Regions from separate parts of the Caproicibacter fermentans genome, predicted to be linked through region 1. Evidence: predicted binding sites of a transcription regulator. Region 1 holds the regulator's gene; each other region holds the start of a gene.
The links. The regulator Rex, encoded in region 1, represses fermentation and respiration genes when NADH is low (regulators of the CRP and FNR family bind a similar motif). The targets are predictions, from matches to a motif close to ATTGTTAANNNNTTAACAAT.
Positions count from the first base shown of each region.

Region 2: HCR03_RS13065 (phosphoenolpyruvate carboxykinase (GTP)) is a predicted target of Rex. The motif match lies at 1,630-1,649, and genes of this name have one in related genera.
Region 3: HCR03_RS03715 (acetyl-CoA C-acetyltransferase) is a predicted target of Rex. The motif match lies at 3,027-3,046, and genes of this name have one in related genera.
Region 4: HCR03_RS10865 (NmrA family NAD(P)-binding protein) is a predicted target of Rex. The motif match lies at 5,400-5,419, and genes of this name have one in related genera.

Region 1 is NZ_CP060286.1:382,597-390,263, reverse strand. Features, by position in the region: gene HCR03_RS01940 (LysR family transcriptional regulator) at 1-214, opposite strand, end outside; gene HCR03_RS01935 (DUF2207 domain-containing protein) at 272-2,128, opposite strand; gene HCR03_RS01930 (LemA family protein) at 2,272-2,829, opposite strand; gene HCR03_RS01925 (redox-sensing transcriptional repressor Rex) at 2,906-3,547, opposite strand; gene HCR03_RS01920 (NADP-dependent isocitrate dehydrogenase) at 3,585-4,793, opposite strand; gene HCR03_RS01915 (TraX family protein) at 4,811-5,524, opposite strand; gene HCR03_RS01910 (aconitate hydratase) at 5,530-7,470, opposite strand.
Region 2 is NZ_CP060286.1:2,642,303-2,649,969, forward strand. Features, by position in the region: gene rimI (ribosomal protein S18-alanine N-acetyltransferase) at 1-72, shown strand, start outside; gene HCR03_RS13055 (hypothetical protein) at 342-557, shown strand; gene tsaD (tRNA (adenosine(37)-N6)-threonylcarbamoyltransferase complex transferase subunit TsaD) at 545-1,561, shown strand; gene HCR03_RS13065 (phosphoenolpyruvate carboxykinase (GTP)) at 1,735-3,498, shown strand; gene HCR03_RS13070 (dihydrodipicolinate synthase family protein) at 3,581-4,474, opposite strand; gene HCR03_RS13075 (UxaA family hydrolase) at 4,638-5,801, opposite strand; gene HCR03_RS13080 (UxaA family hydrolase) at 5,816-6,100, opposite strand; gene HCR03_RS13085 (2-keto-3-deoxygluconate permease) at 6,147-7,058, opposite strand; partial or broken gene HCR03_RS20335 (2-keto-3-deoxygluconate permease) at 7,009-7,131, opposite strand; gene HCR03_RS13090 (IclR family transcriptional regulator) at 7,393-7,667, shown strand, end outside.
Region 3 is NZ_CP060286.1:752,655-760,321, forward strand. Features, by position in the region: gene HCR03_RS03700 (acyl-CoA dehydrogenase) at 1-51, opposite strand, end outside; gene HCR03_RS03705 (3-hydroxyacyl-CoA dehydrogenase family protein) at 88-927, opposite strand; gene HCR03_RS03710 (enoyl-CoA hydratase-related protein) at 964-1,740, opposite strand; gene HCR03_RS03715 (acetyl-CoA C-acetyltransferase) at 1,785-2,969, opposite strand; gene HCR03_RS03720 (phosphoribosyltransferase) at 3,186-3,824, opposite strand; gene HCR03_RS03725 (alanyl-tRNA editing protein) at 3,939-5,120, opposite strand; gene HCR03_RS03730 (NUDIX hydrolase) at 5,110-5,370, opposite strand; partial or broken gene HCR03_RS20740 (IS30 family transposase) at 5,621-6,465, shown strand; gene HCR03_RS03740 (DUF2975 domain-containing protein) at 6,866-7,369, shown strand; gene HCR03_RS03745 (helix-turn-helix domain-containing protein) at 7,381-7,611, shown strand; gene HCR03_RS03750 (hypothetical protein) at 7,630-7,667, shown strand, end outside.
Region 4 is NZ_CP060286.1:2,211,312-2,218,978, reverse strand. Features, by position in the region: gene HCR03_RS10895 (glycoside hydrolase family 13 protein) at 1-10, opposite strand, end outside; gene HCR03_RS10890 (sugar ABC transporter permease) at 27-872, opposite strand; gene HCR03_RS10885 (carbohydrate ABC transporter permease) at 869-1,756, opposite strand; gene HCR03_RS10880 (extracellular solute-binding protein) at 1,845-3,113, opposite strand; gene HCR03_RS10875 (LacI family DNA-binding transcriptional regulator) at 3,313-4,338, shown strand; gene HCR03_RS10870 (LysR family transcriptional regulator) at 4,433-5,329, opposite strand; gene HCR03_RS10865 (NmrA family NAD(P)-binding protein) at 5,459-6,418, shown strand; gene HCR03_RS10860 (DUF2798 domain-containing protein) at 6,446-6,895, shown strand; gene HCR03_RS10855 (methyltransferase domain-containing protein) at 7,191-7,667, shown strand, end outside.

The DNA of each region.
Region 1 (7,667 bases):
TTACCTGACGGGCATAGCACAAAAATTCCGACCCTTCCGCAGTCAGGGATATTCCCTTTGCAGACCGGTTGAAAATTTCGATTCCAAATTCCGTTTCCAGGTCTCGGATTGATTTTGACAAGCTTGGCTGAGATATGAAAAGGGAATTCGCCGCCTCATTGATAGAACCCCGGGCAACAACCTCAATGATGTAATTTAATTGCTTCAGTGTCATAATATTTCTCCAAAACAAAAGCACCTGGCCGGTACCGCCCAAGTGCTCTAACTGCCGTCAGCGGACGCCGCCGCCTCCGCCGCCGCCGAACCCGCCGCCTCCGCCGGAGAATCCTCCCCCGCCGAAGCCTCCGCCTCCAAAACCGCCTCCAAATTTTCCTCCGCCGTTCATGGGCGAATTGGATAATCTGGTTGCTGCCGAACCGACTTGCCGGAATGTACTGCCCAGCGCGGCCCCAAAGTCAAAAGTGCCCCGCGACGGAGCAAGCCCACCCCAATAAATTCTCGGCCCGAACATGAAGTATAAATAGCTGCCGGCAAAATTGCCGTTAACATACGTTTCATCCCTAAGCTGAGGATATGCCATCTTGAGCTGCTTGCATACTTCACCGGAAACCCCCATCATGGTTGCATAAACCAGATATTCTTCCCAAAGCTCAAGCTGGGGAACACCATACTCTTTCATGCGTGAAAATTCGACCATGTATTTTTTCAGTCCATGCCAAACGCCGTATTCGTATTCGCCTTTTTGGCTCAATTTCATTTTCACCGAGCCGCCGACCATCAACAATATGCCGGACAATAAAATGGAAACAGGAAGATAAATCAGCAAAACTCCCAGAATATCCGTTCCCGCAAAGAGTACAAATGCAAACAGAATCAACAACACGCCGACCCATTTGGATGCGGAGAAGAAAACAGGCCGTGCCTCGTAATATCCCCGCTGAGAAAGCTCTCTTTTTGTGGCAACGGAAAAGTCCTCCAGCTTACGACCGACATATTCCCCATGAGACTCCGCATATTTTTGAAATTCTCTCATGGTAAATCGATTTCCCGATGTCTCTCCGACGGTGGTAATCAGTTCAAGAAAAACTTTCTCACTTTCCGTCAGCTCTTCTCCCTTTGTATCCCCGGTCAGAATAACGGTTAATCGGTCTCCGGTACTTTCAAATTGTACGAATCCTTTTCTGGCCATGCTCAGAAGCGTGGCGCTGAGCATCCTGTTTTTTTCTTTTTCATGAAGTCCGGAATAGAAATAATAAAGGTTGGCAATCCCTCCCGGGCTGTTTCCCTGCGGGATCTCTCTCGTATATTCCGGTACCTCAACCGCATGCCTCTTGTTCTTTTTGCGGAGCCGGAAAAAGAAAAACAGAGTAATTCCCAGAAGGAGAACCGCGCCGGCGGCATCAAGAACGCCAAGCAGGAATTCCATTCGAAGCTTCCGCTCGTATTCGTCAGCCCATTTTTGTTCTTCCTGTTCAATCCCCGGCAAAACCGCCTGGGAAACGACATTTTTAGAAGACGGAAACAACTGCGGCGGCATGCAAAGGCGGACTTCAACCGAATGACCCGCCGGAATAGAAGAGGCCGTAAAACTGATTTGATCGTTGGAGTCAATCGACAGGTTGCTTTTCACATCCGTATGCAGCCACGTGCGTACATTCTTTTTGTTGCCGCCGGACGGAAAGCGGATCGTGCCGTCCATCACAGTGACGGGAAGGCTGAAATTGCTCGGAAGAAAATAATGATATAAAACCGCCGTGTCCTGATAAACAGTGACAAGATTTTTAATTCTGTAAGTAAAGGTAAACGTCCGGACGCCTTTTTCAATCGAAGGCATAAACCAGCCGATTTCAACCTGATTTCCGGTTTGATAAAGGTAACATTGGTCCTGCATTTCATCGCCGGAAACACTTTCCGGGTCAACATCGCCCGCAAAGGAATAGGGAATCCCCCGGTCCTCGTCATAAACGGTTAAATCTGTAATTTCTGCGGACTCGCCTGCTTTTAAAGAAAAGGACTTATAGATGTTCCGATAGGGTTTGTTGCGGTCTTTTAAATTGATTTTCCATGTTTCAGAGACCGTCATGTCTCCGTTTTCCATCAAAGCCGCGGAAACGTTCAGCTTCTGCAACACTTGCCTTGAGTTTTTATCAGAATCATCCGAGCAGGCGGTCAAAGGAAGAAAGCAGAACAAGACCGCCGTTAATAGGAAAAAGGCCCGCAGCTGTAATCTAGGGATAATTTTTCCGGCTTCCCTATGATTCATTATTGATTTCAAAATTTCACCTGCGGGACAGCCCGGTCCGCTTCCTCGATTTCAAAGTATTTTTTCCGGTTGAAATGAAACACCGACGCTATCAGATTTGACGGAAAACGCATGACGTATTCGTTGTATTTCATAGCCGTATCATTATAAAACTGGCGGGAAACGGCAATTTTGCTTTCTATTTCGCGAAGCTGATCCTGCAGATTCAGGAAATTCTGATTTGCTTTCAGATCCGGATACTGTTCCGCGGTCGCGAAAAGATTGACGATTGCCCTTGAAAGCTTGGCGTTATTCTCCATCGCTTCCTCCGGCGTTCTTGCGTTCATCGCCGCGCCGCGCCATTTCGTCACTTCCGACAGGGTAGACTTTTCGTGCGCTGCGTAACCCTTTACCGTTTCAACCAGATTTGGAATCAGATCAAATCTTTTTTTCAGTTGTACGTCCACCTGAGACCAGCTGTTGTCAACACGGACAGAAAATGAAATCAGTCTGTTGTAAGCCGAAACACACCAGACAACCAGGATCAGCAGTATTCCCAAGAGAATTGCGAACGGAATCCAGCCCATAGAATTACCTCCTTCTGTTTCACCTGCTTCTTATGATCTGATAAAGCTCAAAAAATATGCGGCTGCTTTCTGCCGTTTATTTGGCAGACTGATCGGAAATACGGTAGCATAAAGTCATAAGGCTGTCATTCAGATGAACATTTTCAACAATGGCGTCGGGGTACCGCATGGAAAGATCATAATGGCTGAAATTCCAGAAATTGCGAATTCCAAGATTATAGAGCTGTTCGGCAAGTTCGCCGGCCGCAGTTCTGGGCACACAGAAAATCGCCATGACCGGCTTTTCCTTTTTGCAGAATTCTTCCAGCCCCGCAACATCCCTCACTTTCAGGTTTGCAAGCTCCATCCCAATTCGCTCCGGTGAATTGTCGAATATCCCAATCAGTCGGAACCCCTCCGACTCAAACGACATATGGGTGCCGATTGCTCGGCCAAGGTTCCCGGCGCCGAACAGAATGGTGGGATATTTACCGGAAAGACCGAGTATATTGCCGATTTCGTCACAGAGCTGACTAACGATATATCCATAGCCCTGCTGGCCGAAGCCGCCAAAGCAATTCAGATCCTGACGAATCTGAGAAGCGGTAAGGCCCAGCTTAGTTGAAAGCTCCGTCGAAGAAATCCTCGTGACGCCTTTCTCTTTTAAATGAATCAAAAAGCGGTAATAACGCGGCAGACGCCTGATTACCGACATAGAAACCTTTTCACGTCTTGACATGACGCATTCCTCCAATTCAAGTGAAACATGAAACTGATTAAAGCTGATCCATAGTTCTGCGAACGGCATCCAAAAAAGTTTCCGTATCCACTGTTTTTTTCTTTTGCAAAGTTGATATTCCCGATAGATCACCCGTCATTGTTCCGCTTTCCACCGTCCGAATCGATGCAAGCTCCAGTTTTTCGGCAAAATCGGAAAGTTCCGAAATTCCGTCAAGCTCGCCGCGCTTTTTCAGTGCGCCCGTCCAGGCGAACAAAGTAGCAAGCGGATTGGTAGAAGTTTTTTCTCCCTTTAAGTGCCGGTAATAATGCCGCTGAACCGTACCATGGGCGGCTTCATATTCATAGACTCCCTTTGGCGAAACCAGTACGCTGGTCATCATGGCCAGACTTCCGAACGCCGTTGCAACCAGGTCGCTCATGACATCGCCGTCATAGTTTTTGCAGGCCCAGATGAACCCGCCCTCTGAGCGGATCACGCGCGCAACAGCATCGTCGATCAGCGTATAAAAATAAGTGATTCCAGCCTTTTTGAATTTTTCCTCATAATCTTTTTGAAAAATCTCCTGAAAAATATCTTTAAACCTGTGATCGTATGTTTTGGAAATCGTGTCTTTTGTGGAAAACCAAATATCTTTTTTTTCACCAAGAGCGAACCGAAAACAGGAGTGAGCAAAATTGGAAATACTCTCATCAAGATTGTGGATTCCCTGAACAATGCCGGACGACTGAAACTCATGGATCGTCATTCGTTCTTCGTTTCCGGCGGCATCCGTAATTACCAGTTCCGCTTTTGAGCCCGCGGCGGCAGCCATTTCCACATTTCTGTATACGTCGCCGTAAGCATGGCGGGCCACCGTAATCGGCTTTTTCCAAGCCGGAACCAGCGGCGTGATTCCCTTGACCAGAATCGGAGTGCGAAAAACCGTGCCGTCCAGAATCGCACGGATCGTCCCATTCGGAGATTTCCACATTTGGTTCAATTCATACTCTTTCACCCGGTCCGCGTTCGGGGTAATGGTGGCGCATTTTACACCGACGCCGAATTTTTCGATCGCCTGCGCCGCTTCAACGGTCACACGATCCTCCGTCTCGTCGCGGTGTTTTAGTCCAAGGTCATAATACTCCGTTTTCAGGTCAATATAGGGCTCCAGCAAAATATCTTTGATCTGCTTCCAGATCACTCTGGTCATTTCGTCCCCGTCCATTTCGACAAGAGGGGTCCGCATCCTTATTTTTTCTGCCATAGCAACATCCTCCGATCCTAAATAAAAAGCTTAGTCAATCCAAGCACCAGTAAATGCGCGGGATAAAAAATATAAAACGTCCATTTGGAGTAACGTCCGCCGCCGCGTTCTCCGCTGTAACGCGAAAGAATCGGCAGGCACAGGAAAACACCCGCCTGAAACAGCTCGCTGTAAAGCGGACGCCCCATCGTAACTGAGGAAAATGTACTGAGCAAGACCATTGTAATTGACATGATGGAAAACGATTGAATCTGAAGGCGGAAATTCCCCCGATTTTGCCAGAAGGCAAGGGTAAAAAGAATATCAAAGAACATCCAGTCCCCCGGGAGCGAGAGAACACAAAGAGCAATAACCGCCAGTGTTCGGAGAAATGGATTCTCTATTTTATCGCTGGCACGAATTGCCAGAAGGCTCAGAAACAGGGTGTAGATTACGCTGAAAGGGAAAAAACTCAGTGGCTTCCCCGTTTCGAACAGAACGAAAGGAATATGGGAAATCAGCGCGAACAGGCCGAGCCTGAAAGCATATTTCTGAAAATTGTGCGTATGTGCATATCCTTCCGCCAGAAAAAAGCACATGGTCGGCGCCGTGATTCTGCCGATGATATGCATCAACTGTCCGGCTGCGGAATAGGTCGGTACAAAGCCCCACGCGACGTGGTCAATCAGCATTGCGGCAATCGCAATCCATTTGATTGTATTTGCCGAAAGTTTTTTCACCGACGTGTCCAACTCTCTTACGCCCTTCCGTTTTGTTCCCTTGTGTCGTTCAGCAAACCACCCGCCAGAACAATTCTGCGCTGGCGCTCGCTCAACACAGGCTTCGCCTGAAAGAAAGTCCCTTTCGTCCTGTTGCAGATTGTGATTGTCCGCCCGTCTTGAACCGCGCCGCGGACATCGTTCAGTTCCAGTTCATCCATCTGGTCGATCGTATCATAATCCTTTTCCTTTTCAAAAACCAAGGGAAGAATTCCGGCGTTTACAAGGTTTGCACAGTGAATCCTTGCAAAGCTCTTAACGATTACGGCCTTGACGCCGAGGTACAGCGGAACCAGAGCAGCGTGTTCCCTGGACGACCCCTGCCCGTAGTTCGAGCCTCCGACAATGATGCCGCTTCCGTTTTCCCTGCAGCGCTGCGCAAAGGACTTGTCGCATACGGCAAAGCAAAACTGCGAAAGATAAGGAATATTCGACCGGTACGGAAGAATTTTAGAGCCGGCAGGCATGATATGGTCGGTCGTTATGTTGTCCCCAACCTTTAAAAGGGTTTTGGCTTTGATGGTTTCCGAAAGGGGACCGGCAACCGGAAGTTCTTTGATGTTCGGCCCGCGGAGGATCGGAATATCCTTCGCTTCCTCCTCGGAAGCAGGCGGGATAATCATATTGTCGTTGATCTCAAAACAGTCCGGAAAGTTGATTGCGGGCTCCTCTCCCAGGGTTCTGGGGTCTGTCAGCACACCGGAAAGCGCGGAGGCTGCCGCGGTTTCCGGTCCGACAAGGTAGATCTGGGCGTCGGCTGTGCCGGAACGCCCGAGGAAATTTCGGTTGAACGTCCGCAGTGAAATTCCGGCCGATTTCGGGGATTGCCCCATTCCGATGCATGGACCGCAGGCACATTCCAGAATTCTTGCCCCCGCGCCGATCAAGTCGGCAAGCGCGCCGTTTTCGGCGAGCATGCCGTACACCTGCCGCGAACCCGGTGCAATCGACAGACTGACATTGGGATTGATCGTTTTGCCTTTCAGAATAGACGCCACACGCATCATGTCGCGCAGGGAAGAATTCGTGCAGGAGCCGATGCAGACCTGATCGACCGTAATCGGTCCGATTTCCCGAACCGGTTTGACGGAGTCCGGACTGTGCGGGCAAGCCGCCAAAGGTTCAATGGACGAAAGATCGATTTCAATGGTTTCGTCATAGACGGCGTCCGCGTCCGGGTGCAGCTCCGTCCAATCCTGTTCCCTCCCCTGTGCCTTCAAGAAGTCCAATGTGGCTTCATCCGAAGGGAAGACAGAAGTCGTAGCGCCAAGCTCCGCGCCCATATTCGTAATGGTGGCCCGTTCCGGGACCGTCAGCGTTTTTACTCCATTCCCGGCATATTCCAGAATTTTGCCCACTCCGCCTTTGACCGACAGGCGGCGGAGTACCTCCAGAATCACGTCTTTCGCGCTGACCCAGGGGGAAAGCGAGCCGGAAAGGACAACCCGCAGAATTTTCGGCATCGTAATGTAGTATGGGCCCCCGCCCATCGCGACGGCAACATCCAGCCCGCCCGCCCCGATGGCCAGCATGCCGATGCCTCCGCCCGTAGGAGTGTGGCTGTCGGAACCGATCAGGGTTTTCCCCGGGATGCCGAAGCGTTCCAGATGAACCTGGTGGCAAATGCCGTTGCCCGGCCTTGAATAATAAATTCCGTGTTTTTTTGCGGCCGACTGAATGAAACGGTGATCGTCCGCGTTTTCAAATCCGGTTTGCAGCGTATTGTGATCGACATACGCAACCGAGCGTTCCGTGCGAACCCTTGGAACACCCATTGCCTCAAATTCGATATATGCCATCGTACCCGTGGCATCCTGCGTTAACGTCTGGTCTATTTTGAGGCCGATTTCGCTGCCAACCGCCATAGTGCCGCTGACAAGATGACTTTTTATAATTTTCTGTGCCAGTGTCAGACCCATATCGGAATCCTCTCCTCATCTTGAATAATCCATACGGTAAAAGTTGCAAATTTGAATAGACAAAACTATTATGAATTAAAATTCAATTATTGTCAATCAATTAACATTTCGAACGGAATTATTTTTCTGTTTGATTTTTAATTTGTTGATGAATATGGGAACAAATGTTATAATAACAATGAATTAGCGGGCGGGCT
Region 2 (7,667 bases), 1.7 Mb from region 1:
CCCGCCGGGAGAAGGAAGAACTTTTACCGGAACCCTGCGGAGGACGCACTGATTCTTACCCTGCATTTTTAAGATGCTTTCTTGGGGCAGGCCGTCCGGCCCTTACTCGCCTACGGCGCCCACGGCTGAAAACAAGTCCTCTGCTTTACTTTCTCTTGCCCTCTTGATGCCGACAATCTGGATGCGGCGTCAGGCTGCTCCTCCCGACCCGCGTACCTTTCGTACGGGACCGAAAGTATGGGCCTGCGCGGTCGAACGCTCGCCTTACGCTGCCTTCAGGGCAAAAAGAAAGAATCGAGTATGAAATTCCGCTCAAAATTAAGAATCAGGGGGAATGCAACATGACAAAACGCGAAACCCGTCTGCTGGCGCTTGCCTGCACGTTCATCGGAATCGTGATCGGCTTTTTGCTTGCGCCGATCAAGGCCGGAACCACCGTTTCCTGCGGCAACAACAATACGCTTGAGGGACCGGACGCCAAGAGACTGAAGCACCGCGCCGGAAAGCGCTTCCGGACGCGGGAAGAGGAGCCCGGGGAGGACACATGCGAATTCTAGGAATTGAAAGCTCCTGCGACGAAACCGCCGCCGCCGTTGTCGAAGACGGCAGAATCATCCGCTCCAACTCGGTCGCCTCGCAGATTGAAGAACACCGGCTTTACGGCGGCGTTGTGCCGGAGATCGCCTCCCGCAGGCACTGCGAGGCGATTTCCGGCGTTGTGAATAACGCGCTGGACGACGCCGGGACAAGCCTGGAAGAAATCGATGCGATCGCCGTCACTTACGCGCCCGGGCTGATCGGCGCGCTGCTGGTCGGCGTCAACTTTGCGAAGGGGCTGGCCCTGTCGACGGGGAAGCCGCTCGTACCGGTGCACCACCTGCGCGCGCATATCGCCGCGAATTACCTGACGTTCCCGGAGCTTACGCCGCCGTTTCTCTGCCTGGTGGTTTCCGGCGGCCACACGCACCTGATCGACGTCCGGAACTACACGGACCTGCGCGTGCTGGGCCAGACCAGGGACGATGCGGCGGGCGAGGCGTTCGACAAGGCCGCGCGCGCGATGGGCATGCCGTACCCCGGCGGGGTCGAGCTGGATAAAGTTGCAGAGCGGGGGAATGATAAGGCATACAAACTCCCGCGCCCGTCCGTGGATGGGGCTCCGTTCGATTTCAGCTTTTCCGGCCTGAAAACCAACGTGCTTAATCAGCTGCACAACGCGCGGCAGCGCGGGGAAACGGTTTCGATTCCGGATCTTGCGGCGTCTTACCGCAGGGCGGTGGTCGACTGTCTGGTGCGGAACACGCTGCTCGCGGCGGAGGAAACCGGTGCGAAAAAGCTGGTGACGGCGGGCGGCGTCTCCGCCAACTCGCTGCTGCGGCGGGAACTGAAGACGGTGTGCCGGGAGCGCGGCCTGTCCTTTTACTGCCCGCGGCTGGACCTTTGCGGCGACAACGGCGCGATGGTCGCGGCCCAGGGCTTCTATGAGTATGCGGCCGGAAACGTTGCCGGACCCGGCCTGAACGCCCGCGCGGAGCTTTCTGTGGAATCTCTCTCCGTTTAATTTTGCAGGATGGGGCTCATCATTATTCATTATTCTGTGAGAGCATAAAAGAAAAATAATTTTCAAAAATTGATATATTTTTAACAAACGAATCCGATGTTATTGCACAATACGAAATGTTGTATTATAATGGCAGTATATTCATTAGGCCATTGGGCCGAAAGGAGAAGCATATGACTCAGAATCAATCGGTACTGGAATGGATGGAAAAGATGAAGGAGTTGGTCTGTCCGGACAGGGTGATCTGGATTGACGGGACTCAGGAGCAGCTTGAATCGTTGAGGGCCGAAGCTTGCAAAACCGGCGAGATGATCAAGCTCAATGAAGAGAAGCTTCCCGGCTGCTATCTTCATCGCACGGCCGTAAACGACGTGGCACGCGTGGAGGGACGCACCTTTATCTGCTCCCGCAGCGAGGAGGACGCGGGTCCGACCAATCATTGGATGGAGCCGTCAAAGGCCTATGAAATGCTGTACGGAATCGCAAAAAACAGCTATCGGGGCCGCACCATGTATGTGATTCCTTATTCTATGGGCCCCGTGGGCTCTCCGTTTGCCAAAATCGGCGTTGAACTGACCGATTCCATTTATGTTGTTCTGAATATGAGCATTATGACCCGCGTCGGCAGCGAGGTTCTTGAAACCCTTGGCAACAGCAGCGACTGGGTGCGCGGCCTGCACTGCAAATGCGAGATCGACGAAGAAAAAAGATACATTTGCCATTTTCCGGAGGACAACACGATTATATCCGTCAATTCCGGTTACGGCGGAAACGTTTTGCTCGGGAAAAAATGCTTTGCGCTGCGCATCGCGTCCTTCCTTGGCAAAAACGAGGGCTGGATGGCGGAGCACATGCTGATCCTCGGCATTCAGAATCCGCTGGGCGAAATCAAATATGTGGCTGCGGCGTTCCCGTCGGCCTGCGGCAAGACGAATCTCGCCATGCTGGTCCCGCCGGAATTCTACCGGAAAAAAGGCTACAAAATCTGGACGGTCGGCGACGACATCGCCTGGATGCGCATCGGACCGGACGGCAGGCTCTGGGCGATCAACCCGGAAAACGGATTTTTCGGCGTGGCGCCGGGAACCAACGAAAAATCGAACCCGAACGCCCTGGCGACGACAAAATCCGGCACGATTTTTACAAACGTTGTGCATAATCTGGACGACAACACCGTCTGGTGGGAAGGATTGGACCACAATCCGCCGAAGAATGCCGTGGACTGGAAGGGCCGCCCGTGGGACGGCACCAGCAGCAAGGAAAAGGGAGCGCACCCGAACAGCCGCTTTACCGCGCCGGCGAAAAACTGCCCGTGCATCAGCCCCGAGTTTGAAAACGGGCGCGGCGTTCCGATTTCCGCGATTATTTTCGGCGGCCGCCGCGCGCGCACCACGCCGCTGGTGTATCAGTCCAGGGACTGGAACAACGGCGTGTTTGTAGGCTCCATCATGGCGTCTGAAACAACCGCAGCCGCGACCGGCGCCGTGGGCGTCGTCCGCCGCGACCCGATGGCCATGCTGCCGTTCTGCGGCTACCATATGGGCGATTACTTCAAGCACTGGATCGATATGGGCGAAAGACTCGGCGACAAGGCGCCGAAGATTTTCAACGTAAACTGGTTCCGGCTGGACGACGAGGGCCATTTCATCTGGCCGGGCTTCGGCGATAATCTGCGCGTGCTCGAATGGATTCTGAAACGCTGCGAGGACAAGGCGGACGCGGTCGACACCCCGATCGGCTTTGTGCCGAAGGCGGAGGACATCAACCTCTCCGGTCTGGATCTGACCGTCGACACGCTCAAGACGATTCTGAACGTCGACAGCGCGGACTGGACGAAGGAAGCCGACGGAATTGAGGAATTCTATCAGAAATTCGGCGACAAGCTCCCGAAGGAACTGAAAACGGAACTTAAAAAGCTGAAAGAAAAACTTGCATAGGATGCAGCTGCCGTCAATATAGAAAAATCAGAGGAGCCCGCCCCTTGTAGGGACGTGCTCCTCTAATCGTTTGGTAACGGGGCTATAGAATCCCCAGACTCTTCATTAAATCGTGCAGCTGCTGTTCCTGAGCGTCGTTAAGCGGGAGCATGGGGGCGCAACAGGTGTCGCTGATTTCCAGGCCGGCGATCCGCATGGCCCTTTTGACAGTGGGGATGAAGGGGTGCGCAACCTCGTAAAGTGCCATTGCCCTGTCGATGTATTTCTGCATCTCCGCCATCCTGAATGCGTCATTTCTTTCCACGGCCTTTACCCATTCTGCGCATTTTTCCGGGATCAGGTTTGAAAGTCCGCCAATGACGCCTGCACCACCGCTCATGACGTTATGCACCAGGTTGTCATCGTAGCCACTGAACACCTCGAAATCCGGAAACTCGGGAGTTACCGTTCGAATGATTGCGCTGGTGTGGCTCATCTGCGTGACGGTATCCTTGACTCCCTTGATGTTTTTATGCTTGCGGGCCAGGCGCAAAACCAGGTCGGGGGAAATGTCGTGGACCGTCCGTTCGGGGAAGTTGTAAAGGAAGATGTCGGCGGGCGTGCTGTTGGCGACCAGGTCGAAAAAGGCTTCCAGAGCCTCCTGCGAAAATTTGAAGTAGTAAGGGCTTACAACCATGACCTCACGAAGCCCTTTGCCGTAGGCGTAGTTGGCGAGTTCAATCGCCTCGTCCGCTATCATGCGGCTGATGCCGATGAAAATTCGCGTCCTGCCTTTCACATAGTCAGCAGCAAGGTCGATCAGCTGCATCTGAGCCTCCATGGTCATGGAAAAAAATTCGCCGGTGCTGCCCATGATCACAAGGCCGCTGACGCCACCCTGAATCAGATGGTCATAGACTTTCTTATTGCCTTCCAGGTCCAGAGTGCCGTCCTTTTTGAAAATGGTCACAACAGGGGTTAAAAACTGAGCTTTCATTTAGGTAATATCACTCCAATCTAAAAAACGAGGGATACGGGGCTTCTTTGAGGAAAAAAAGCGGTGCCTGCCCATACGGAACACTCCGAGGAGCGGAAACCCGTTCTAAATCATAGGTTATAAATTCCGCTCGGGCAAACTCCCTTCCGTATTTATTCTATCATTATACATAGTTGCAGACACGCGCAATGGCCATTTCAGTATAGCCCAGGCTTTCGGCCTTGGTCTGCTTTCCGCTAGCGACCTGCGAAACCAGAGTAATCAGCCTGTCCCCGAGTTCCTCAACGGTTTTGTCGCCGTAAATGAGGGGCGAGGCATCTACGTCGATGTTGTCAATCATACTGGAATAGGTTAGCTTGTTGCCGGTGATTTTAATGACGGGCGCGATAGGGTTGCCTGTGGGGGTGCCGCGGCCAGTCGAAAAAACCACGACCTGGGCGCCGCCGGCCACCATGCCTGCTACGGATGAAGGGTCGTTGCCCGGAGTGTCCATGATAACCAGGCCGGCTTTTGTTCCTACCTGCTGTGCGTAATCATAGACCGCGTTCACAGGCGTGTGTCCGCCCTTGTGGATGCAGCCCAGCGACTTTTCTTCCAGAGTCGTAAGGCCGCCGGCTTTGTTTCCGGGGGATGGATTCCCTTCACGGACCTCTTCACCGACCAGGCTTAGGGCCTTTTCATACCGGTGGACGATTTCGTAAATCCGGTCGTGGACTTCCTTAGTGGCGGCGCGGCGAGCAAGAATATGTTCGGCACCAATAAACTCGGTCGTTTCGCTGAGAATGGAAGTGCCTCCTTCACTGACCATCAAATCGCTGAGCTGGCCTATCAGAGGGTTGGCCGCCAGACCACTGGTCGGGTCGGAGCCGCCGCATTCCGTTCCTATGATTAGTTCGGATAGCGGGAAGAGCTTCTTCTGAACAATGGAGGCCTCTGTGACCATTTCCTTGGCGTAACGTACGGCCTGGTCGATCGCCTTCAGCGTCCCGCCGGCCTCCTGGATGATGACCTGCTTCAAGGGTTTATTTGTGAGGGCCCGAATGGCGTTTACCACTAGGTCCATCTGGCAGTTTTCACAGCCCAGGGATACCACGACGGTTCCGAAAATATTGGGGTTAGCGGCATAGCCCGCCATTACGTCCATGGTGAGCTGTTGATCGGGGGCGACTTGGGAACAGCCGTTCTGGTTATTGAAGGTCACGGAGCCGACCACCTGTTGGGAAACAATGCGGGTAGTATCCGAAGCGCAGACGCTTGCCGGCAGGATTAGTACCTTATTGCGGACGCCAATCCGCCCGTCCGGGCGTTTATAACCGTAAAAATTCATTCTTAATCTCTCCTTCAGACTTCAAGGTCTTCACGATGGCTGGCAACGTTATGGACGTGCACGTGCTCGCCCGCTTTAATGTCACAGGAAGCTATACCGATATGTTCACCGTATTTTCGGATCGGCGTACCTTTGGCGATATCGCGGACCGCCAGTTTATGGTAAATGATAATATCCTGCAGGGCGGTGAGGGATTTTTCCTCACTGTTCACGACATAGGTTACAGTGTCGCCTTTTTTGATCGGTTCGATCGCGACGGCTACGTCATCCTTAAAATCGATAATCATTGCGTTGAGCATAGAAGGGCTCCTCTCTTTATTTTGTCAAATTATTGAGCAAGATGGATCAGGACTGGGCCTGTGAAATGTTCCGGATTTCGGACTGTTTCGGGCATTTGGGGGAACCGTATTTCTTTACCCACCAGTCGGTGATGAATGGGACCAGAATGGCCGTGATGACGGTGGACGCGGCGACCTGCACGGTGGCGGAGTTCACAAAAGGTTGATACCGCGGATCTACCAGAGCGACGGCTGCGGGCACGGCGACCGCATTCCCAGCAGTGGTGGCGACGGCCCAGCCGGCGTAGCCGGGGCGGCGCCCTATGAAGTGGTCGCAGAGAACGATGAACGGCCCGCCGATGAGGCAGGTCACGAGGCCGAGGACAATGCCCTGAGGGCCTCCTTTCACCATGTTTGTGATGTTGATCCCTGCTCCCAGACAGAAGCCGACGAATGGAATCATGATGGAACCGGCGGGGGCAAGGAATTTGCTGAGATCTCTGTCTATGTTGCCGAGGACCATGCCGACTAATATGGGTCCGATGGTGGCGATGAGTGCTTTGATGGGGACATTGGCCAGACCGGAGCCGCCGAGGGCGATCAGGGTGAATAGTGGGCCGTCGTTCAGACTTAGTAAGGCCATGGCGGCGCAGTCGGGAGCATCACCGTAATTTTCCATCAGAGCAAGGTATAGGGAGCCGTTGGAATTGGTCACTGCGCTGATGATAGCAAGGCTGGTCATGCCGAGTACGCCCGCCATGCCGAAAATTTTGCCAATGGAAATGCCGATTGCGGCGCCGATCACGAATTTGGCAAGCAGCAGGATCCCTCCGCGCTTTATTACCGGCGGGATGTCCCTGATCTGAAGGGGTTGTTCCCAGACAGAAAAGCTGAATGCCCATTGCGGTTGCCGCGCCTGCGCTGGTGAAAACCGCCGTGGTGAAGGAACCGATATTGACGATGTTGGGGAAAAAGGTATTGATGATGGAGCCTAATATCAGTGGGACGACCATCATTCCAGCGGGGATTTTTTTCAGGACTTTCATGATCATAAGCGGAGTCCTCCTCAAATTTAATTTGTTCCTATTTACGAACTAGATTCTTAAATAAGAACAAGTAACATTGTTAAATTATCACCAAACGCTGTTTCTGTCAAGATCAAATCTGCCATTTTGCATTTTTTTGTTTTATCTCTATATGCTTTTTTGATAAATTTGTATAATCTAACAACTTTTTTGCGGATTATTGCAATGGGAATATTCGTTTGTTATGATATGATAAAATGTAAAATTAAACGGAAAGATGATGAATACATGGAATTGGACGACATGCCGAAACAGCACCGGAGCACAGCGCGTGTTTTGGATGTTTTGGAATATCTCGCAACTGAGGGGCAAAAAGGATGTACCCTTTCGGAGCTTTCGGCTGCCCTGAACGCTCCGAAAAGCAGCCTGTTTCCGATTCTTCATACTCTCGCGGACCGAAAGTATGTATATCTGGACAAAGGGACAGGCCGATACTCGATTGGAATCGGTACCTATGCTTTGGGAAGGGCATTTACGGCGGGCAGGGATGCACTGGAGCTGAT
Region 3 (7,667 bases), 370 kb from region 1:
CCTAAAGAGAGTGCGGGCCATTTCATGTTCTTTACTCAGTTGAAAGTCCATACTCGTTCCTCCAAATTCATATTAGCTTTGCCAGAGTCACTTGCTGTAATCGTAAAAGCCCTTGCCGGTTTTTCTGCCGAGCAAACCGCCGCGAACCATTTTCCTGAGCAGCGGATGCGGGCGGTATTTCGGGTCGCCCGTCTCATTTTGAAGAACTTCCATAACCGCAAGAACGATGTCGAGGCCGATCAGATCGCCCAGAGCCAGAGGGCCCATCGGGTGATTCGCGCCGAGCTTCATCGCGGTGTCGATGTCCTCGGCGGCGGCCGTCCCGTCGGCGTAAATGCCGACCGCTTCATTGATCATAGGAACAAGAATACGGTTTACGACAAATCCGGCGGCCTCTTTGACCTGTACCGGCGTCTTGCCGATCTCCGCCGAAATCGCCTTGACCTTTTCCACTGTGGAAGCGGGAGTCGTAATGCCGGCGATCACCTCAACCAGCTTCATGACCGGAGCAGGATTGAAGAAATGCATGCCGCAGACCGCCCGGTCAAGGCCGCTGGAGATTTCCGTAATGGAAAGGGAAGACGTATTTGTCGCAAAAATGCAGTCTTTTTTGCAGATGCTTTCCAAATCCTTGAACAGTGCCTTTTTGACGTCCATGCGTTCCAGAGCCGCTTCAACGATCAAATCGCAGTCCGAAACAATTTCTTTGGTGCCGGTCGTGATTTTTGCGAGAATCGCGTCCGCCTTAGCCTGTTCCATTTTCCCTTTGGAAACGGCTCTGTACAGCGTCTTCTCAATCTTTTTTTTGCCGCCTGCAGCCAGCTCTGCGTTAATATCACAAAGCTTTACGGAATAATTCTCTGTCTGAGCGAATGCCTGAGCAATTCCGGAGCCCATTGTCCCCGCACCAATAACGCCAACGATCATAGAAAAAACCCCCTTATATATTTTTACAATCAAAAATCATTCGTTGATAAACGGATCCGGCTTTCTCTTTTCGCAGAAAGCGGTCATCGCATTTTTCTGGTCCTTGGTATCCAGGCAAAAGCTGAACAGCTCCGCTTCCAAGGACACAGCCGAGTCAATATCCATCTGCAGACCGAGGTTAATCGCTTTTTTGCACTGGCGAACCGCGATCGGAGCGTTCCGCGCGATTTTCCCGGCCAGCTTTATGCATTCTTCCATCAGCTGATCCGCCGGATATACCGCGTTGACCAAACCGATTTTCAGCGCCTCTTCGGCTTTGACCTTGCCACAGGTATAAATCAGTTCCTTTGCCTTGCCGACGCCGATTGTGCGCGCCAGGCGCTGTGTTCCTCCAAAGCCGGGCGTAATGCCGAGGCCGGCTTCCGGCTGCCCGAACAAAGCGTTTTCGGACGCAATGCGGATGTCGCAGCTGAGCGAAAGCTCGCAGCCTCCGCCCAGCGCAAAACCGTTGACGGCCGCAATGACGGGGACCGGCAGGCTTTCAATCTTGCGGAACACATCATTGCCGCGCTTGCTGAACGCCCGGCCCTGTTCCTTCGTCATCGTGCTCATCGCGCCGATGTCCGCTCCGGCGACAAAGGCCTTCTGGCCGGCGCCGGTAATAATCACGCAGCGAGTTTTCCCAAGGTCAATCGCGTCGACCACTGCCTCCAGATCGGCAAGGACTTCGGTGTTGAGGGCATTCAGGGCCTTTTCTCGGTCAATGGTAACGACCCCGACCAGATCCTTCTGCTCATATTTCACATACCCCATCTTCATTGCCTTCTTTCCTAAAATGTTTCAGGTTTGATGACTGGTTAGCCTTCCATTTTAACAATGGTGGCAACGCCCATGCCGCCGCCGACGCAAAGAGTCGCAAGGCCCAGCTCATTCTTTCTCCTCTTCATTTCATAAAGCAGGGTGGTAAGGATACGCGCGCCGGAGCATCCGACCGGATGGCCGAGAGAAATCGCGCCGCCGTTTACGTTCGTCTTGTCCATATCAAACTTCAGATCGTGCGCAACCGCAAGGGTCTGCGCCGCAAACGCCTCGTTGGCTTCCACCAAATCCATGTCCGAAACGGTCATGCCGGTTTTCGCCATGATCTTTTTTGTTGCCTCAATCGGGCCAAGTCCCATGTAAGCCGGATCGACGCCTGCCCACGAGCCCGCAACCCACGTTGCCAGAGGCTTCACGCCAAGTTCTTTCGCTTTTTCTTCCGACATGATAACAACTGCGGAACCGCCGTCGTCAATTCCGGAAGCGTTTCCGGCCGTAACGGTTCCGTCTGGTTTGAATGCCGGCTTCAGCTTTGCAAGGGTTTCCACGGTCGTGCCGGGACGAATGTCCTCGTCCGTATCGAACAGGACCGTCTGCTTCCTCATTTTAACTTCCATCGGGATGATTTCTTCCTTGAATTTGCCCTCTTTTAACGCTTTTTCGGCACGGTTCTGACTCATTGCGCCATATTCATCCTGCATCTGACGGGTAATTCCGTATTTCTCCGCGACGTTTTCCGCCGTAATCCCCATGTGATAATGGTTGAATGTGTCCTCAAGGCCATCGTAAATCAGGGAGTCGACCAGTTTGCCGTCGCGCATACGATAACCGAATCTTGCGTTTTTCAGCAGATATGGGGTGCTGGACATGTTCTCGATACCGCCCGCAACAATGACATCCGCTTCGCCGGCCGTAATCATTGCCGCAGCGACATTGATGCTTTTCAAACCGGAACCGCACATATTATTCAGAGTAAAAGCCGGTACCGGAATCGGAATGCCCGAGCCGACAGAGACCTGACGCGCAATGTTCTGGCCAACACCGGCCTGGTAAACGCAGCCGAGAATGACTTCATCCACCTGATCCGGCGAGATACCGGCGCGTTTCATGGATTCCTTTACAACCGTCGTGCCGATATCGACCAAAGGCACACCGGAGAGAGTCCCACCAAATTTACCGATTGCCGTACGGCAAGCACCTGCTAAAACGATTTTCCTTGACATAGGTTTTTCCTCCTTAAAATTCCAATAAAAATTTCCGAACTGCTGTTTACAACAGACTATGTTAAATATATCACAATATACCCCGAGTTGCAAGGCTAGGTTTGAAAAAATTAACAAAAACTCTTTTAAAAAACGTTCAAATTATCCATAATACGAAATGAATTTCACATCGTGGATAATATGAAAACAGGCGCATATGGCATGCGCCTGCCAGCCTTAAATTTTAGAGTATCCGTAACTATTCACAATCGCGTCAATCTTCTGCCCCTTTTGACAATACGGGCAGTCAAGAACGGAGCAGGTAAAATAATTCGGCAAATTATCACTGGCAAAGATGGAGTTGACCTCGATGCCGCCGGTCTCTCCGATCGCGCTGAAAATCGCAGAGGTTCCTACGATTTTGCCGCCGTAATAACGGATGCATTCCAGCGAGCGGTTAATCGTCTTGCCGGTGGTTGCGGAAGCCACAAGCAAAAGAATGTTTTTGTTCCAGATCCGATCCTGGACATTGTCGCGGAACAGAAGCTGCCCATTTGGATATTCGGGGGTTATAATGCTGATGTCGGTTCCCTCATTCAGGGAGGAAACGCCTGATTTTGAGAGTTCCTCAGCCAAAAAGGCACCGATTATTTCGCAGCCGTCCATACAGATGATCGTATCGACGGATACGGAATTGACGTACCTTTCAGCCATGAATTCCGCTGCCTGTTTGGCAATTTTCTGCTGGTGTTTAATGCCTGTCATGTCAATGTAATAGTTTACGTGAGAATGCGAGGTTGCAAAATGCCCCGGAATAAGATTCAAGACAATATCCCGGTTTTTATCGCAGCGAACCTGAACAGCTCTGCTTTCCATGACCGGCACACCACTTTCCCAATAAAAGTCGTAATTATTATAGCATTGATTCCCCAAAGGTGCAAGATTTTTTTACGAAGTCTAGGTTATTCTGCATAATTTCACATCGCGGTTTTAAGTCTCCCGGCAGCGGAACGCCCTTTGCTCGAAAAACAATTTAATTTCTTTTTGCAGTCCGCTTACCGAACCCTGAACCAGTTCCTTCGGTCCGCCTCCCCTTCCCGAAAAAGCGGCGGACAGCTCTTTTGCATAGGGTCTGGCATCATTCGCGGGGTCGGATACGGCATATCGGTACCCTTTTGAATCGTCGCCGGAAAAAACCGCGGCCGTCGCAAAACAGCGTTCCGACAAAATCAGCGCAAACCGGCGAAGCTCGTCCGGAGTCAGGTCGTCATCAAAGATCAGAATATTTCCGCAGCCCGGAGCGATGGCGCCAGCCTTCAACCGGAAAATTTCCGTCCGAAGGGCGGAGAGCCTCCGCTTTAAATCCGCGTTCTCGCGCAGAACCCGTTCCACAGACTGTTCGATCTCCGCCGGCTTTGCGGAAAGCAGCGCGGAAACGGCAGATACGCTGTTTACCCTCTCCCCGTAATCCCGAAGGGCCTGGCCGCCGCAGGCCATGGTCAGTCTGGTCCCGCCTTTGTACCGCTGGGAAGACAACATCTTAACCGCGCCGATTTCTCCGGTACGCTCCACATGGGTGCCGCAGCAGGCGCAGATATCATAACCGGGAAACTCAACAATCCGAACCCGGCCGGTGAGTTCCTTTTTGCTTCTGTAAGGAATCCTTCCCAGCTCCTGCGCGGAAGGATACGACACTTTTACCGCAAGGTTCTGCCAGACCGCGCGGTTTGCCAGCCGCTCGATCAGCGCAAGGTCCTCCGCGGAAAGCTCCCCGTTCAGGTCAACCGTCAAAGACGTTTCGCTCATATGAAATCCGACGTTGTCAAGCCCAAACAGCCGGTGGGCCAGCCCGGAAACAATATGCTCGCCGGAATGCTGCTGCATCAGCCCAAAGCGGCGCGGCCAGTCGATTCCGCCGGAAACCATTTCTCCCGGCTGGAACGACCGGTCCGAGGTATGGTAGACGATTCCGTCCTTTTCCTGAACGTCCAGTACGTTTGCAAAATTCAGGACCCCCCGGTCGGAAGGCTGACCGCCCCCTTCCGGAAAAAAAGCCGTGCGGTCAAGAATGACCAGAAACCGGTCTTTCTCGGGGACACACTCCAGCACACGGGCTTGAAAAGTTCTCAGCTTTGAATTCAAATCGTAAAGTTTTACCGTCTCACGCTTCATTCTTCTCCTCCATTTCTTTCATCCATTCATAAAACCGCGTGCAGGCCGGAACCACAATTCCCTGTCGGCACATGTCTTCATATTCCTCGCGGCCAACCCATTTGGCCTGTGTCACTTCCTCGGGCTGAAGCCGAAGCTCGCCCACATATACTACAAGACGGTAATCTCCGGGCCACATCGAGACGCCGCGGGTCCAGACTCTGCCGGTCCTGTTTTTGTTTTGATCGCAAACGTCGCAGAGTTCCGGCAAGCAGGCTCCTCTTTTCTCATTTGACTTTGAATTTAATTATACTCCTGCTTTAGGATTCCGGCAACCGCATATGGCCAGATCCGTTTTGTTCCTGAATTGTAAAGCGAGAATCCATACTCTCCCGCAAGAGTAGAATGCAATTGTAATGAAACTCCCGTGCGGAAGATGTATGGATTTTCCGGTTACAAGGAGTTTCGTCTGTAGTTACGGCCCCGGAAAGCTTTTGAAGCGTAGCGAAAAGCCTTCCACAGAGCCGGAAAGATTGAATCTGCTGATTACTCCGTTGATTCGGAACGGCCAATCGGTACATCAGATCTACCTTACTCACGCGAATGAAATGACCTGTAGTGAGAAAACCCTTTACAATTACATCGACGCTTCTTTGTTTGACGTCCGGAACATTGATCTGCCGAGAAAAGTGAAATACCGTCCCAGATACAAAAAGCCGGAATTCAAGATTGACCGCGGGTGCCGTATTGGACGCAATTATGAGGATTTCAAAAAATACAGGGAAGGCCATCCTGATACTCAGATTGTGGAAATGGATCCGTACTGGGAAACAAAGGCGGAAAAGTATTGCTTACCGTTCATTTCGTAAATACCAGCCTAATGCTGGCTTTTCTGCGGGACGCAAACACCTCGCAGTCTGTGATTGATTCTTTGGATGCCATTTACAGGCTCTTGGGCCGGGAATGTTTTGAAAACCTGTTCCCAGTGATTCTGACGGACAACGGCAGTGAGTTTTCGAATCCCAGACTGATGGAATACGGTCCCTCCGGAAAAGACATCCTCCGCACGAGAATTTTTTACTGCGACCCCAGCAGTCCCTACCAAAAGGGCTCTATTGAGGTGAATCACGAACTGATTCGGCGGGTTTTGCCTAAGGGAACCTCTTTCGACAATCTGACCCAACCGGACATTTTCAAAATGATGAATCACATCAACTCCTACAAAAGGAACAAGCTGAATGGGCGCAGTCCCTATGAGATGTTTCGTTTCTGCTATGGGGAAGGAATCCTTCAAAAGCTTGGTTGCCTCCCCATTGCTTCCGAAAATATCGTTTTGAAGCCGCGCCTTCTCAAGCATTCAACCTGATTTTATCTACTTACACTGTCCGCCAGCCATTGTTCCCCTGCAAGGCGGGATTCTCCAGTTACAAAAAAACTGAGCGGGAGTTGCGCCTCTATTTACTGTACCCTTTTGCAGCCTTCATGAGCCCCGAAAGTGCTCCTGCGGTACGCTTTTCCAGAGACTTTCGGGAAAGTTGATTACAAAACGGGATTTTCATTTACAAATCGGGACTTTCGTTTTCAAAATTGGATTCTCATTTGCAAAGTGGGATTCCTGTTTTACAAACGGGATCCTTGGGCTACAATTCGCCCCCGTCTGCCGGAGGAATATTAAAAAAATTATCGATAAACATTAATTTATTATTGAATAACGTAATTAATTATGGTATACTATGGTTATCTTTTCGATTAAAGGAGGATTTTTAATGAACCCAAGTTGTTTAAAAATTGAAAAAAGCGGAAAAATCGTGCTGATTGCTGTAAGAGTCGTGCAGGCTGTCATCGTTTTGTCCATTGCGGCGTCCACTCTGATGCTTGTTTTACCCGAAGAATTTTTGTTTCCCAAGATGACTCGATCGGGTGATTTCTGGATTACCACATTTTCCAATCTTTTTACGAACGCTGTTTTTCTTTTCATTTTATTTTTAACCGGAAGATTTTTACAGACGCTGAGAAAAGCTTCTCCTTTTTTGCGGGAAAATGTGAAACGGTTGAAAACAATTTCCGCATTATTAATCGCGGTGGAACCGGTTCAAATCATTTTTCAATGGATTTCCAATGCCGTTCGGCCGGCAATCAATGGGCAGAAAGAAGTATTTGTTACATCTTATGGCGGGATTATTTTTGTTTTGGGTTTCGTGGTGTTCTGCCTTGCGCTTGTTTTTGAATACGGGATGGAATTGCAGAAACAATCCGACGAGACTCTGTAAGGACGGGAACGATGGCAATTATTCTTAGATTGGACCGTGTCATGGCGGACCGGAAAATCTCCTTAAAGGAACTTTCGGAAAAAGTCGGAATTGCGAATGTTAACCTGTCAAAAATAAAAACAGGAAAAATCAGCGCGATCCGTTTTTCGACGCTCAACGAAATTTGCAGAGTTTTAAACTGTCAGCCGGGCGATCTGTTGGAATTTGAAAACGAGGAAAAAGCCGATTCGGAAACGGATTAATGAACGGAGGCAATGCCTATGCGCCGGCGAAGCCCGGTTTTGACTGCGGTTTTGAT
Region 4 (7,667 bases), 1.8 Mb from region 1:
CTTTTAACAAAAGCAGTGCCCCTTTCCTATTCCTTCACTCCGCCGGAAGTAAGACCTGATTTCATTTGCTTTTGAATGATGAAAAAAATAATTAAAATTGGAAGCGAAGCCAAAAGGGATGCCGCGGAAAATAACGGCCAGTTGCGGGTTTGCTCCGTTGCCTGCAGCGTGTACAGCCCGGCTGCCAGGGTGTATTTGCCGGCTGCTGAAAGAAAGTTAATCGCGAAAATATAATCATTCCAGACATTGATGAGGACAAGAACCGCCGTTACAATAATCGTGGGTTTTGCGAGCGGCAAAACGATTCTGCAGATGATTTGAAAATCATTGGCGCCGTCAATTTGGGCCGCATGTTCAATATCAATCGAGATTGTGTCAAAATAGCCCTTCATATTCCATAGGCTGAAAATCGTCATGCCGCCGGTGTAAACAATAATTAGACCCGTATACGTATTGATCAGTCCCATCGAATGCAGCAGCCGGTACAGCGCAAGCATGGACAGGATGGAGGGGAAGGCATTCAGCAGCAGCAAAAGGTATATCGTGGTTTTTCGGCCTCGAAAGCGAAACCGGGAAAAAGCGTAAGCCGCCGGGACGGCAACCGCCAACGAGATTATGACCGTGAAAAATGCAAGCAGCATCGTGTTCTTCAGCCAGAGTAAAAAGGGCTGGCTGAAAATCACATTCTTATAATGATCCAATGTAAAATCGGACGGAATGAGCGAGAAACCGGTGGCAAACACACTGTTGGACGAGTTGAAGGAAACGGAGAGGGCGTATAGAATCGGAATTAACCCTGCAATGCAGAGGAAGATGAAGAACAGGTTGGTAAACGCTAAACGTATCAGCCTTTTTCGGGGATTCTGAATCATTGCGCGCCGCCCTCCCGAATGTATTTTTTAGAGATCACGGTAAGTGCGATGATAATAATGAAAATAAGAATGGAAATGGCCGCACTGTATCCGTAGTTGCTTGTAATGAACGCTTTCTCATAGGCGTATGTAATGACCGTGTGAATGTCCGCTCCGGTTTTCGAACCGACCTGCTGCGTCATCAGGTAAACCGTGTCAAACTGTTTGAAGGTGACAAAGGTTGTCAGGATCACCGCCGGCATGATGATGGGGCGTATCATCGGATATGTGATTTTCGTCATCTTGGTAAATGTGCCGGCCCCTTCCAAAACCGCGCTTTCATAGTACGATTTATCGATGCTTTGTATGGCGCCGTCCATTGTCAGGATCATAAAAGGGAACGCCATCCACAGATTGACAACCATGCAGCAGAGAAAAGCGCTGAGATTACCGTTCAGCCAATTTACGGGCTCGATTTTCAAAAGACTCAGCCAATGATTCAGCAATCCGAACTGAGAATTGAAGATTCCAAGGCGCCAGAGAAGGATGGAGACATATGCCGGCATCGCCCACGGAAACATCAGCAGAGTTTTATAAAAGTTTTTCAGGACCAAGCCCTCGCTGTTCAAAAGAACGGAAATCAGGAAGGAGACGGCAACCTGGATCGCCATATTCAGGACCGTCCAGAGAATTGTTCGCAGCAGTGCGGGTAAGAAGCCGCTGTCAAAAACAAATAATGCCTTTCTGTAATTTTCAAACCCGATTATTCCGGGGTTAAACCAATGGTAGATATTCATATTGGTAAAAGACAAATAGCCGGTATACAGGATTGGAAACAAGATGATCAGGCTGATTACGGCAAGCGCCGGAAAGGAATAAAACCAAGGCCGCGACTTTTTGTTCATTTCATTCACCAACTGTTTTAGGATAAAGGGCGGCGCCCATTTTAAAATTCCAACGGGCACCGCCTTCTTTCAGCACAGAATCATACGTTTATTGCATTGCCGCGATGCCCTCGATCGCTTTTTTCTGCGCGTCTTCAAGCTGGGCGGCAATTTCTTGATTGTTTTTGTTGATTGCGGAAAGAGCGTTTTCGGTTACGGTCCACATGACGTCCATCTGAGGGACATTCTGCATCGGAACAGCGGTTTGAGCCGTGTTTTTCATATCCATCAGACTCGCGTTTTCGCTGACCGCGGCATCGTCGTAGCACTTGGAATTAGCCGGGGCCTCGTCGGCGGCCTCGGCAAGGGCAATACCGGCCTCCGGCTTTAAAAGCTGGCGCAGAACGGCGGCGACGGCGTCTTTTTTGGCGCTCTCAGCATTTTTCAAAACGTACATGCCCTCCACTCCGGAATAGGGCATCAGCGGCTTGCCGGTGGAATTTACGGTTGGCAGCGGAGCAACGCCGTAATCGATGCCGGCGCTCTTGATGCTCGGAATCAGCCAGGGCCCTTGAATGATCGCCTGCGCTTTGCCGGAGAGAAACAGCGTTGTGTCCGTGTTGTACTCGCCGTCGGTCGGCTCATAGGCAACGAACCGCTTATGGTATGTAAGGGCGTCTTTCATTGCCTGACTGTTGAGTTCCGGTTTTCCCTCCCCGTCAATGATGGTCGCTCCGAACGAATGCATCCACGCCGCCGCGTAATAAGCGGTGCTGTGCTGCTCAACCAGCGCGTAGGTGCCTTTTTTCGTATCCGTGTTCGCTTTCATATAGCTTAGCCAATCGTCCGTTGTCGTGGGAACCTTTTTCATCAGAGCTTTATTATAGATCAGCATCTGCGTCTCAAAATAAACGGGGAGCTGATAAATTTTGTCCTGATAGGTTCCGGCTTTTACCGTCATGGGAATCAAATCGCTCAGTTCGCTTTCCGAAATAAAGTCTGTGACGGGCGCCAGAATCCCCATCTGGGCAAAAGTGCCGGTTTTGTCATGCGCCATCAAATACAGATCCGGCGCGCTTGACGGGTCGTTGCCCGACAGTTTCAGCGCGTCGCTCATATTCTGCTTCCGTTGAAATGTTACGGTGATATTAGGCGACAGTTTGTCGAGCTCGGTTTTCAGCGGCTTTACGATTCCGTCTTCTGCTTCGTGCCAAACCGTAATTGACACAGGCTTTTGGGAATTGGCGGAAGAGACGGCCGCGTTTGCAGACTGCGCGCTGGAAGACGCCGCTCCCGTGCTTCCCTGACAGCCTGTCAGCGCTGATCCCATTGTACAGGCCGCCAGCAGGAGTGCCGTAAATTTGGTTCGCGTTTTCATAAGAATCCCTCCATGTTCAGTATTAGGAAACCGTTTTCTTAAAGTTTAACGATCGATAACGGCTTGTTTCCCTCTGACAAGTCAATTATAATGATATTTATCAAAATTATCAATACTTTTTGTGCGATTCACTTGATTTTTTTGGGAAAACGGTTTAATATATTAGTAAACCGTTTTCCTTATTGTGAGGTGCATTGAAATGTCGATTACCATAAAAGACGTTGCGCGCGAGGCGAATGTTTCCCCGTCCACCGTTTCAAAAATAATAAATCATTCGCCCACAATCCCTGAAAAAACCGCCCGGCATGTACGGGAAGTGATGGAGCGCCTGCACTATTGCCCAAACCTGCAGGCCCGCAATTTCGCAAAAAAGACGACGCGCAACATTGCGTTTCTGACAAAGCTGGAGCCGCAGATTGCGTTTACCAACCCGCATATGTTCGACATTCTGTGCGGCGTGCAGGAAACGCTGGCGCAAAAAGAGTACAATTTAAGCCTGGTCGGGATTCAGCAGGCGGACCGGGCCACGCAGACGGTCGAACGCATGATCGCGCAGAAAATCGCGGACGGTTTAGTCGTTCATGGCTCCGCGACAACAAAAAGCATGACCGCGCTTCTGGTAAAATCAGGATTTCCGCATATCATTATCGGCAAGCCGGATTTTGAGAGCCAGGCCTGCTGGATTGACACGAATCATTTTCTTTCGGGACAGATCGCGGCCGAACATCTTTGCCAATGCGGCCGTCGCAGAATCGCATTCGTCGGAGGCGCGCGGGAAGACAAAATCTTTTTACAGCGTTTCAACGGCTTCCTTTCTGTCATGAACGAAAAAGGGCTGGAGGTGTCTCCTGAGTTTGTAAAATACGGCGATTCTTCCAGCAACAGCGGCTTTACCCTTGCCAATGAACTTTTCGCTTGCGCCGCCCGGCCGAACGCCGTCATTTGTCAGGACAACGCGGTCGCGTTCGGCGTGATCAAATCCATTCACCGGCACCGTTTGAAAATTCCGGACGATATCGCGCTGGTTTGCTTTGACAATTATCCGTTTTCAGAAATCATGGATCCCATGCCAACCGTCGTCGATGTCAATGTTCACGATATGGGCATGCAGGCGGCTTCTCTTCTCCTGAGAAAAATCAAAAATCCTGAGCTTCAGATGCAGACTTATACCACCTTGCCCGTTTTGATCGTAAGAAGCTCCACACAAGGGGCGAAGAAGCAATAGATCGGTAGATCATGGCTCATCAAAAGCAGCCCTTCTAATCGAACTGCCGCCGGTTCAAAAGCCGGCGGCAGTTCGATTTATTGAAAAAGCAAACTTATTCTGTCCTGCTACTGCGATAGACGTCTATTGCCGCCTGAATCAAATCGTCGGTTTCTTTCCGTTTGTCGTCTTTATGCCATACGATCCCATAGGGGACGAAGTCTTCAGTTTCTAATGGAATGACGCAAAGAGTGGGATCCGGAATGCAGATAAAGTCCGGCATAATCGCAACCCCAAGTCCGCATTTTGCCATGGTGCAGCCGCTCAGCTGATTGTCCGTGTATAAGACCGGCGAAGACCGGCATTCCTCCATGATTCTTTTTTCCATTTGAATCATTTCCTCGGGGCTCTGGATCGGATTGAGCAGGATTAAATTATAAGTTTCCAGGTCGCGGTATGCGATTTTCTTCTTTTGGGAAAGGGCGCAGTCCTCGGAAACAACGCATACATATTTTCCGCGATACAGCTCATGATACTGTGTATTGGGAAGATCGATCACATTGTCCCTGACGGTAAAGAGAAAATCGACTCTTTTTTCAAGGAACAGCATGTTTTTCCTCGTGAAATCCGTCATCTTAAGGTCCAGCAGAATATTGGGGTGTTTGGCATTAAACCGCGCGACGATCTGCGAAAGAAAGCTTATTGCGAGAAAGTTGCTTTCATACGCAACCACATAGGTGGAGTCATATTTTTCCGCATAGTTTTTCGCTTTGACGATGCTCTGGTGGATCTGGGCGATCACATCCCTGATGTCCTCATAGAAAGAAGCGCCGGCTTTGGTTAACTCCACTTCTCTTTTGGTCCGTTTGAACAGCTCAAATCCAATCTCCTCTTCCAACTGCTTGATCTGATTGCTTACGGTCGGCTGAGAGATGAACATGGCCTGCGCGGTAGCGGAGAAATTCAGGGTTTCCGAGAGGTTTACAAAGCATTCCAACTGCTTAATATCCAAAAAAGCTCCCCCCTGTAATTCGATTTCTGTATATAGTATAGCATATTTCTATTTCACTTTCTCAAAAGATAATGTTAAAATTTTGTCAGAATAGAGCCGTTAAACATGATTCCGTAAGGAGGAACTAAAATGCGATACATTGTAACAGGCTGTGACGGTCAACTGGCGGGAAGAGTTGCCCAAAACGTAATGAAGGAAGTTCCGGGGGAACAGCTGATCTTCACCTGCCCGGATTTGAACCGTCTGCGCCCGGAGAAAAAAGAGGCTTGGGAAAAGCAGGGCATCACCATCCGGCAGGCAAATTACGACGATAAGGAAGGCATGGTAAACGCGTTCCGGGGCGGCGACAGGATCTATTTTGTCTCCAGCATCATCAACGGGCCCAAACGCGTGCAGCAGCATAAAAATGTAATCGACGCCTGCAAAGAGGCCGGGGTTCAGCATATTACCTACACCTCTTTTTTCGGCGCCAACCGCGAGGGATACCATCAGTATGTGCTGGAGGACCACAGGCCGACGGAGGCCTATTTAAAGGAGAGCGGCGTCGAGTACAACATCATGCGGAACAACCTTTATATGGAAAATTATCTTACGGTATCCGTTATCCTTGCCATGCTGAGCAATAATGTCTGGGGGACGAACGCGCGCGACGGCAAGGCAACGTATATCGCAAAGGACGACAGCGCACGCTGTGCGGCCGCGCTGCTGCTGGGCAAAGGCGGCCGCAATCAGGATTATGATCTGACGAGCCTGACCCCCGTGAGCCAGAGGGACATCTGCAGAATGATTGCGGAAAAATCAGGGATCGACTTTAAGTTCGTCCCCATGGACGATGAAGAATTCCGGAACTACCTGGAAGCGCTTCATATCCCCGCCACAACGGACGGAGACTATTCCCGGTCGCCGGTTCCCTTCTGCACAATGGATATGGTCACAAATGAAAAAGGAATCGCCAATGGACAGATGGGAGTGGTTTCCCACGACGTGGAAAAGCTGACCGGAAGAAAGCCGCTGGAGATTCCGGATTTGCTTGATACGTACAGCTATGTTTGGAAAGAAAAGCTTACGAATATACGCCAGTTAAGATAGTTGATAGAAAAAAGGAGAAATCGAATTATGATCTCCCCAAAGCATTATGGGATTGTTATGAATTTCTGGATGTCGCTGTTTAACGGGATTGTCGTATCGACCGTTATGATTTACGCAAACACGGGCGCATTCCCCCCGGCGGCAATTCTGATCTCGTCTTTGGAAGCCCTGGCCGTCGCATTCGTCGCGGGACTCATTATCCCCGCAGCGCCGTTCGGAGCGAAGCTGGCGGAAAAAACGTTTCATTCCAGCCCCGGCAAATTCAAGTACATTGTCATTTCAAACATACCGGTCTGCCTGATGATGGCGGTCGTGCTGTCTCTCACGTTTGCGCTGATCAACGTCGGTTTCAAACCGCCGTTCCTGATGGCTTGGCTGGGCAGCGTGCCGCTGGCCTTTCTTGCTTCCCTGCTGACTTCGATCGTACTCACGCCGGCAGCCGTCAGGATTTGCAATGCCATGACCGGAGTAAAATAATCGGGGCACTTTTGACGGGACAGGTCCGGAAGTAAAAGCCCGAAAAGCGGTGGAAACGCCGGCTTTTCGGGGCTTTTTTACATGCTGTTTGAAGCAGGGGCGCGCCTCAGGCCTGTCGCGCCCCGTGCTGGCTGAAAAGCCCTTCGCTTCCTGCAAGATTGGTTTTGAATTGTCGGGGGGATTCGGATGACTTCACTTGACGGGTATATTATTGGCGTAATCTGAGTTGTAAAGCCCGCGCGGAGGCATTATAATGAATCTAGCTTATGGGACAACGGTTAGGGAGTGATGCGGTGTGAAAATTGGCGCGTTTGCAAGACACAACCGGGTCAGTATCGACACAATCCGGCATTATATAGACCTTGAATTACTGATCCCGCAAAAAATCGGGAAGCAATACCAATTCGACCTGCAATGCCAGAAGGATTTTGAAGAAATCCTGTATTTCAAGTCACTTGGATTTACTCTTCTGGAGATTAAAGATATTTTCATCGTGAAGCATCTTGGAAAAATGACCTCTTTTCAGCGGGAGGAATTCTATCAAAACATTTTTAAAGACAAGCATGAAAAGGTAAAGATGCAAATAGAGGCTCTTAACAGGGAAAAATCCTGTTTGGAAGACGAGCTTCATAAATTGGACGGGAAACGCGAAGCAAAGCCATTCCCAATGGGAATCAGCCTGAATTGGCTGCGCCTTCTTTGCTGCCACCGCTGCGGCGGCCCCCTCCTGTTGAAAGAAGCCGCCGTAGAGGACAATATGATCCTGTCAGGA